DNA from 3 places in the Lachnospira rogosae (ex Hitch et al. 2025) genome. Region 3 is predicted to be linked to each of the others. Evidence: predicted binding sites of a transcription regulator. Region 3 holds the regulator's gene; each other region holds the start of a gene.
The links. Region 3 encodes Rex, which represses fermentation and respiration genes when NADH is low (regulators of the CRP and FNR family bind a similar motif). Its sites were predicted from a motif close to ATTGTTAANTANTTAACAAT; they were not measured.
Positions count from the first base shown of each region.

Region 1: the regulator Rex is predicted to act here: its motif matches at 1,777-1,796, upstream of fucO (lactaldehyde reductase).
Region 2: the regulator Rex is predicted to act here: its motif matches at 1,091-1,110, upstream of WMO14_RS07530 (phosphoketolase family protein).

Region 1 is NZ_JBBMER010000003.1:392,226-395,520, forward strand. Features, by position in the region: gene pepF (oligoendopeptidase F) at 1-456, shown strand, start outside; gene fucO (lactaldehyde reductase) at 598-1,746, opposite strand; gene WMO14_RS06045 (N-acetylmuramoyl-L-alanine amidase family protein) at 2,115-3,257, shown strand.
Region 2 is NZ_JBBMER010000004.1:301,249-304,543, forward strand. Features, by position in the region: gene WMO14_RS07520 (hypothetical protein) at 1-234, shown strand, start outside; gene WMO14_RS07525 (phosphatase PAP2 family protein) at 340-918, shown strand; gene WMO14_RS07530 (phosphoketolase family protein) at 1,228-3,295, shown strand, end outside.
Region 3 is NZ_JBBMER010000002.1:279,700-282,994, reverse strand. Features, by position in the region: gene WMO14_RS03660 (homocysteine S-methyltransferase family protein) at 1-1,786, shown strand, start outside; gene WMO14_RS03655 (redox-sensing transcriptional repressor Rex) at 1,917-2,552, shown strand; gene WMO14_RS03650 (hypothetical protein) at 2,579-3,199, shown strand; gene WMO14_RS03645 (NAD(P)H-hydrate dehydratase) at 3,199-3,295, shown strand, end outside.

The sequences.
Region 1 (3,295 bases), on a different contig from region 3:
CTTCTTAACCATTATTTTGAGCAGTTTAAGGGTACATTGTTCAGACAGACGATGTTTGCTGAATTCGAGATGACAGCCCATAAAATGGTCGAAGAAGGCAATGTCCTTACTGCTGATAACCTGTGTGATGTATACAGAAAGCTTAATGAAAAGTATTTTGGAAGTGAGTGTGTTATTGATGATGAGATAGCATACGAGTGGGCGAGAATACCACATTTTTATACTCCATTTTATGTATACCAGTATGCAACAGGATATTCTGCTGCTATTGCGATAGCGGCTGGAATATTAAAGGGAGATAAAGCTGTTAAAGAGGGCTATAAAAAGTTCCTTTCAGGCGGCAGCAGTCTTCACCCTATTGACCTGCTTAAGCTATGCCGAATAGATATGGAAAAACGTGAAGTTGTACAGTCTGCATTAAATGTATTTAATGGACTGCTTGATGAGTGGGATTAAGCTGTTAATGCGTTTTGTCATATAACCTATGTTTTGTTATATAACACTAAAATAGTAAATAGTAAAAGAACCCTGCCGGTATAGCGGGGTTCTTTTTTAGAGGTGTAAAATATGATAAACAATAATTTAAGTAGTTGTCTGTTAAATAAGGCTCTTGTAAAGCTCTGTTATCTCTTCAACACTTGTTTCTCTTGGATTACCAGGTCTGCATGCATCATCATAAGCTGACTGTGCAAGGAATGGAATATCTTCTTCCTTGACAATATCCTTTAAGTTAGCTGGGATACCTACGTCCTGTGATAACTTTCTTACAGCATCTACAGCAGCTTTTCTGTATTCTTCCTGTGTCATATCATCTGTGCCTTTGACACCCATAGCTTTGGCAATGTCACGATATTTCTCACCGGTTGCTGGAGCATTGTATTCCATAACTGTTGGAAGGATAATAGCGTTAGCAACACCGTGTGGTGTATCATAGAGGGCACCAAGTGGGTGAGCCATGGAATGGACAATACCAAGACCTACATTAGAGAAGCCCATACCTGCTATATACTGTCCAAGTGCCATACCTTCACGTCCCTCAGGTGTGTTCTCAACAGCACCTCTAAGGCTCTTAGAAATGATTTCAATAGCTTTAAGATGGAACATATCAGATAATTCCCAGGCACCAGCAGTTATGTAACCTTCAATAGCGTGTGTTAAAGCATCCATACCAGTTGCGGCTGTAAGCCCCTTAGGCATACTAGACATCATATCAGGGTCAACAACAGCTACGACAGGGATATCGTGTGGGTCAACGCATACCATTTTACGGTTCTTGCTTGTATCTGTGATAACGTAGTTGATAGTAACTTCTGCGGCTGTACCAGCAGTAGTTGGAACTGCAATAATAGGAACGGCAGGTTTCTTAGTAGGAGCAACACCTTCAAGGCTTATAACATCACTGAATTCAGGGTTGTTAATAATAATACCAATAGCCTTGGCTGTATCCATTGAAGAACCACCGCCGATTGCGATAAGATAATCTGTACCAGCATCTTTAAATGCCTGTACACCTGTCTTAACATTCTCTACTGTTGGATTAGGCTTGATGTCTGAATAAACCTCATAAGCCAGTCCGTTCTCGTCTAATACATCAAGAACTTTCTTAGTTACACCAAATTTGATAAGGTCAGGGTCAGAGCATACAAATGCTTTCTTAAATCCCCTTGAAATAGCCTCTGTAGCTATCTCCTTGATAGCTCCCTTTCCGTGGTAAGATGTACCGTTAAGAATAAATCTCTGTGCCATAATAATATTTACCTCCATTCACGTTGAATTTATGTTTATATTTTAACACTTTGTGAATAATATACAAGTAAAAAACTAAAAAATATTAAAATTAATGCAAAATGACGCAACAAATGTGTGAATGTGTACACAAATGAGGGCACATAAACAGGGGATATATTAATAATATGTGTGTGAAAAGATATGTAAAATGGTATATTTTATTATTGAAATTATATTATTGAAAATACATTATCAGAACACTATAAAATATAGAAATGAAATTTGAAACAAAATTGAAAAGTAAATTTAAAAATAAAATTGAGGTATAGATATTATTAAATGAAAGGTATATCATATACACATTAAATACATAGGAATGGAGTAAAATGAGAAACAATAATTTAAAGAATATAATAAAAGTGATAAATACAGCGTTGTTAGTAAGTACATTGACATTGAGCCTGACAGCGTGCGGAAGGACAGATGGTAAGTCTGATAATTCTAATAATGAAGCAGATACGGCAGTTGTTGCGGTAAATAATAGTGATACAGATAGTATGCAGAATGTAAATGCAGATGATCTGTCTGTTAATTCAGATGAGAACCAGAACACCAGCGAAGCCGATAACACATCTGCTGTAACGGATAACGAAAATAATGCAGATATTGAAGATGAAAATAACAGCGGTGATGAAAGTATAAGTAATGATAATTCGGATTATGATACGGATAATTATACAGAAAATGGTAACAATGTAGATGATAACAGCCAGCAGCCTGTATATAATGACACATTTTCTTATGTATCAGGTGGAGCAGAAGATGATGATACACAGGAAAATATTCAGGAAGCGCAGCACAAGACAACTATATGTATAGATGCAGGACACGGTGGAAGTAATGAGGGAACGAAAGAAACATATGATGGTGTACTCATTAAAGAGAAAGATATTAATCTTGTAATAGCAAAAAAGCTTCAGTGGTATCTTGAACAGAATGATAATCTTAATGTCATTATGACACGTACTTCTGATACAGATGTGAGCATAGGGGGAAGAATAGACTATGCTAAAGGCAATAACGCCGATTATGTTATATCGGTTCATATTAACAGCAAAAGCCAGGATAATACTAATCCAAGAGGCTGTATGGTATTAATGAGCTGTAGCCGATATCAGCCATCTGATTCAAGATTTGCAAGCATATATGATAAAGAAAATATGCTTGCAAATGCAATTATCCGCAATCTTAACAATATAGGAATTCCAATAGCAGATGACTGGAACACAGAATACACTAATGGCATATTACAGCGTACCAACACAGTAAATGAACTCTACCCAGACGGTTCACCAGCAGATTATTATGGACTTATATACAACGGCACATATGCCGGAATACCAACAATTATAATAGAACACTCATTTCTAAGCAACGAGAACGACTACAGAACTCATTTCAGCACCGACTCCCAGCTAGATGTCCTGGCCCGTGCCGATGCACAAGGAATATTAGAGGTAGTGAACTAACTTTTGTTTTAGGACTTATTGATAATCCCTCCCGTACG
Region 2 (3,295 bases), on a different contig from region 3:
ATAACTGGTGAATATGATGATATTCCAGATGATGTATTTACAACACAGCTTATGAGAAGTTTCTGTAAGTCATTTAATGAGGCTGTCAGTTCAGATGCAGAGTATACAGTTACGCTGTTATATGCGGACAGGACGGCAATGCTGTATGACATAGCAATTGAAGCAGAATACAGTTATGGATATAAGGGAAGAAAGAATAAATGTATATGCCAGAGGGCTGTAAAGTTAAATTGACAATATATATATATTCATTTATAATTCCACAATATGATTTCAATTGATTAATATATTAGGTCAATTGTGGAAAGGAGAGACCACATTAAAAGTGGCTGTTATATAATGGAAATTCAGATATTACATTGGTTTGAAACATTACATAACCCAATAACTAATCCAATATTTTATGTGATTACTACATTGGGGAATGCAGGCTGGTTCTGGATAGTATTAGCTGTGCTTATGCTTACAGTTCTTCCTAAGAAATATAAAAAAGCAGGGCTTACAATGGCAATAGCACTTATATTGTCGCTTATATTCTGTAATGGAATAATGAAGCATCTATGGGCAAGACCAAGAGCATTCTGGGTAGTTGGACAGAATTTTGTTGTTGGCAATGAATTCGAGAATTTATATGGAATATTTAATTCTATTCACGATTATTCGTTCCCATCAGGACATTCGTCAGCTTCGTTTGCTGCGGCAGTGTCAATATTTATGTGGAGAAAGAAGGAAGGAAGTGCGGCACTGGTACTTGCGGCACTTATAGCATTTTCTAGACTGTACTTTACAGTACATTATCCAACAGATGTGCTTGTCGGTACAATCACAGGTGCATTATATGGTGTAGCGGCTTATTTTATTGTTAAGGCACTTATGAATAAAGTCCCAAAGCTTAATGCTATATTTAATAAGCAGTAATAATGAAATAGTAATGATAATATAAATTGTAATTATGTTAAAAATAAAGGCTGTCCGATTATGATATGGCTAATCTTTACAGAACATTTTGTGTCAGGTAAAGAGGCATATCAATATTGGACAGCCTTTTGTGATAGTGCTTGTATTTTTTATGTATTTTTGTGAAAGCTATATTGACATTTAATTAAGATGTGCTAATATAAAATCACTTTTGTAAAATATATTTATAAAAGATATTTACAGAAGTGATTTTAAAATAGATAACAATTATTAAGTGGCAATATTATTGTCATAGAAATGAGGTTAAGGATGAACGAAGAAATGTGTGTTGAAAAGATGCCAATTACAGATGAATATCTTGAAAAGATGGACGCATATTGGAGAGCTGCCAATTACTTAGCAGCTGCCCAGCTTTATCTTTTAGATAATCCTCTCTTAAGAGAGCCTTTAAAGAAGGAACATATTAAGAAGAAAATCGTAGGTCACTGGGGTACAGTTCCGGGTCAGAATTTCGTTTACTGTCATATGAACAGAGCTATTAAGAAGTATGATCTTGATATGGTGCTTATATCCGGTCCTGGTCACGGCGGCAATTTCTTTGTAGCTAACTCATACCTTGAGGGAACATACAGCGAAGTATATCCGAATGTAAGTCAGGATATGAACGGATTAAAGAAGCTTTGCAAACAGTTCTCGTTCCCAGGAGGAATATCAAGCCACGTTGCACCTGAGACACCAGGTTCAATTAATGAGGGTGGTGAGCTTGGTTATTCGATAGCACATGCATTTGGTTCGGTATTTGACAATCCGGATCTTATAACAACTTGTATTGTTGGTGATGGTGAAGCTGAGACAGGACCACTTGCTACAGCATGGCATTCTAATAAGTTCCTCAATCCTGTGACAGACGGAGCAGTGCTTCCAATATTACACCTTAATGGATATAAGATAAGCAACCCTACAATATTCTCACGTATATCACACGATGAGATAGAAAGTTTCTTCCACGGATGTGGCTGGAAACCATATTTTGTTGAGGGCAATGATCCAATGACAATGCATAGAAAGATGGCAGAGACATTAGATACTGTTATTGAGGAGATTAAGGAAATACAGAGAGAAGCAAGAGAAGAAGGTAAGACAGAAAGACCATTCTGGCCTATGATTGTACTTAGAACACCAAAGGGCTGGACAGGACCAAAGGTTGTTGATGGCAAGGAAATTGAGGGAACTTTCAGGGCACATCAGGTTCCAATTATGATGGATAGACCAGAACATTTACAGCAGCTTAATGATTGGCTTGAAAGCTATAAGCCAGAAGAATTGTTTGATGAAAATGGCAGATTAATTCCAGAGTTAAGAGCACTTGCACCAAAAGGAGATCACAGAATAAGTGCCAATCCTCACGCTAATGGTGGTAAGCTTTTAAGAGATTTAAGACTTCCAGATTTCAGGGATTACGGCGTTGACGTACCTTTCCCAGGAGCACAAGATGGTCAGGATATGATTGAACTTGGAGGTTTTGTAAGAGATATATTCAAGTTAAATGAAGAAACTAAGAACTTCCGTATCTTTGGACCAGATGAAACAATGTCTAACAGATTAGGCAAAGTATTTGAGGAGACTAACAGGGATTGGAATAATGTTCTTAAGGATAATGATGAATTCCTTGCCAAGGACGGACGTGTAATGGATTCAATGCTTTCGGAGCATATGTGTGAAGGCTGGTTAGAAGGATATCTTCTTACAGGACGTCATGGTTTCTTTGCAAGCTATGAAGCATTTATCAGAATAGTAGACTCTATGGCGGCACAGCACGCTAAATGGTTAAAGGTATGTTCACAGCTTCCTTGGAGACAGTCAATTGCTTCACTTAACCTTATTCTTTCATCAAATGTATGGCAGCAGGATCATAACGGATTTACACATCAGGATCCAGGCTTCCTTGACCATATAGCTAATAAGAAGGCGGATGTGGTAAGAATGTATCTTCCACCAGATACTAACTGCTTGCTTTCTTGCTTTGACCATTGCATAAGAAGCCGTGATTATGTCAATGTGCTTGTTACATCTAAGCACCCAAGACCACAGTGGCTTACTATGGAACAGGCTGTTAAGCACTGTACACAGGGTGTTGGCATATGGGAATGGGCAAGTAATGACCAGGGAGAAGAACCAGATGTAGTAATTGCTGGCTGTGGTGAGACACCTACACTTGAAGCACTTGCGGCTGTTACAATATTAAGAGATAATATGCCTGATTTAAAGATTAGATTTATAAATGTAGTCGATTTATTCAAGTTACAGTCTAATACACAGCACCCTCACGGTCTGTCAGATACAGATTATGACGCTTTATTTACAAAGGATAAGCCAA
Region 3 (3,295 bases):
GACTAATCTTCCGGTTATAGTAAAGCCTAATGCAGGACTTCCCGACCCTGTTACTAATGAATATAATGTGACAGCAGAGCAGTTTGCTGAATTTATGAAGGATTTAAGAAAGTATGGCATTAAAATATTCGGTGGTTGTTGTGGAACAACTCCTGAATTCATAAAGTGCTTATCAGATATGTTACATAAAGAAGGCAATTTAGCAAAAGAACCAGTGAAAATGCCATCGGCTGTATGCTCAGCTACAAGCACAGTTATAGTTGACCAGCCAAGAGTTGTAGGAGAGAGAATTAACCCAACAGGTAAAAAGGTATTTAAGCAGGCACTCTTAGATAATGATATGGATTATATACTTGGACAGGCATTAGAACAGACTGGTGCGGGTGCTGATATTCTTGATGTCAATGTAGGACTTCCGGGAATTGATGAAAGACAGATGATGGTTGATACTGTGAAAGCACTTCAGTCGGTTGTGGATGTGCCTCTCCAGCTTGACTCAACTATACCTGAGGTTCTTGATGCTGCATTAAGAGTATATAATGGTAAGCCGATTGTCAATTCAGTTAATGGAGAAGAAGACTCTCTTAATAACATTCTGCCAATAGTAAAAAAATATGGTGCGGCAGTAATTGGCCTTGCTCTTGATAAAGATGGTATTCCTAAGAAAGCAGAAGACAGAGTTGCCATAGCAAGAAAGATTATGGACAGGGCAATAGCTATAGGAATTCCTAAAGAGGATATATATATAGACTGTCTTACACTTACAGCCTCAGCCGAACAGGAGGGGGTAATGGAAACGCTTAATGCACTTTATGAGGTTAAGCATACTCTTGGCTTAAGGACGGTGCTTGGTGTATCGAATATATCTTTCGGACTTCCTAACAGAGTGCTTGTCAATCACATTTTCTTAACAATGGCTATGCAGAATGGTCTTGATCTTGCGATTATTAACCCTAACATATATGAGATGATGGGGGCAGTAAGGGCATATAAGCTTCTTGCCAATATAGATAAGAATTCTGTTGATTATATTAAGGCTTATGCTTCAATGCCTAATATAAGCAAGATTAATCCAATGAATACAGCGGCAAATGCAGTACAGGGTGGTCAGACAGCACAGGCAGGTGGAAGTGTTAATCTTAAGGATAAGAAGGGCAGTTATACCTGTGATGACTTATTCTATGCAGTAGAGAAAGGTCTAAAAAATGAAGGTGCAGCAATAACAGAAGAACTTCTTGCAGGTATGGATTCTATGGACATTGTTAATAATGCCTTGATTCCTGCACTTGATAAGATAGGTGAGGAGTTCGAGAAGGGAACATTATTCCTGCCACAGCTTATAATGGCGGCTGGCGTTGCACAGGGAGCGTTTGAGGTTATAAGAAAACATATGATTATGAGCAATAATGCACCTGTAAGCAAGGGAAAGATTGTTATTGCGACGGTTAAGGGAGATGTCCACGATATTGGAAAGAATATCGTAAAGGTACTTCTTGAGAATTATGGTTATGAGGTTATTGATCTTGGAAAGGATGTTGAATATCAGGTTGTTGTAGATGCGATTAAAGAAAATGGTGCGAAGCTTTGTGGTCTGTCAGCACTTATGACAACAACACTTGTTTCAATGAAAAAGACAATAGAACTTATACATAAGAACAATCTTGATTGTAAGGTTATGGTAGGAGGAGCAGTGCTTACTCCTGAATATGCTAAGGAAATACATGCGGATTTCTATTCAAAGGATGCAAAGGAGTCTGTGGATATTGCTAAGAGAGTGCTTGGATAGAGTACATTTCTTTACTTTTTAGCAAAATAGTTATATAATTAACATTAATTTTGAAGGCTGATGGGAAGCTGGTAATTACAGGTTTCCCATCTCCTTTTCGTAGCAGTATTGCACAGGAATGGAGAATGTTATGGAAGAGAATAAGAAGATTTCATCGGCTGTTATAAGAAGATTGCCAAGATATTACAGATATCTGGGCGAACTTATAGAAAGTGGTGTTCAGAGGATTTCATCTAAAGATTTAAGTGTGAGAATGAAAGTTACAGCATCACAGATAAGACAGGACCTCAATAATTTCGGAGGTTTTGGACAGCAGGGATATGGATATAATGTGAAGTATCTTTATGATGAGATAGGCAAGATACTTGGAATAGACAGGAAGCATAATATGATAATAATAGGTGCTGGTAACCTTGGACGTGCTATTGTTAATTATACAGACTTTGAGAAGCGTGGTTTTGTTATATGCGGCGTATTTGATAACAATCCAGAGCTTAAAGGTGAAAGCATTCACGGAATAGATATAATGATGATGGATCAACTTGCCGATTTTATACATAAGAACGATATAGAGATAGTTGCACTGACAATACCAAAGCAGGCGGCTAAGGAAATCGGAAAGCAGGTTGCAGATGCAGGAATTAAGGCTATATGGAATTTCGCACATACAGATCTTAATCTGCCAGATGACGTAATAGTTGAGAATGTACATTTATCAGAAAGCCTTATGAGACTTTCTTACACAATTGCCAATAAGCACTCATAAAGATATTAAATCCAAAGGGGGAATTGATGGTGTCTAAGATAACTTATGAATTGTTAAAGAATAGTGATGTATTTAAGAATATTCCGATTCTTACGCTTGATGAGCGATGGTATCACCTTATTAACGAGAAGAATAAGACAGATGAGATTGCGTATTGGGAGAAACAGGTTAATGAACTGCTTAAGAAGCAGGGAAGAATTAATAATGACATTAAAGACATCAAGAAGCTTAAAAAGCAGCTTATCAATGATGTTGTTGAGAATATGGAAGATGATGATTCAAGCAGGCAGAAGCAGAAGCGTATGAGCCAGAACCAAAGACTTATACAGGAGTCTAATGACAAGATAGCTTCGCTTGAAGATGAACTCTTAGAAGTACCAAGAGAATTGGCAAGGGCTAACGAGAAGCTTCTTACAGAGACACTTAAAGCCTGCTATGACAGAATGAATGCCAATACAGAGGATATAGAGGTACTTGATAAGTGGATTAATGCTACAAGAGTCAAGCTTAAGAAGAATATTCTTATAAAACAGGATAAAGAAACTGTTAATAATAATATGTATTCTCTTATACACGATATTATCGGACCTGAGAATTGTAGTGCAGTTGACAGAATTAATGAAGGCAATGTAGGAGATAAGCAGTAATGAGATATGTATTAGATGCGGCTTCTATGAAGAATGTGGATTCTTATTCAATTAATACTCTTGGTATACCATCAGTTGTGCTTATGGAAAGAGCCG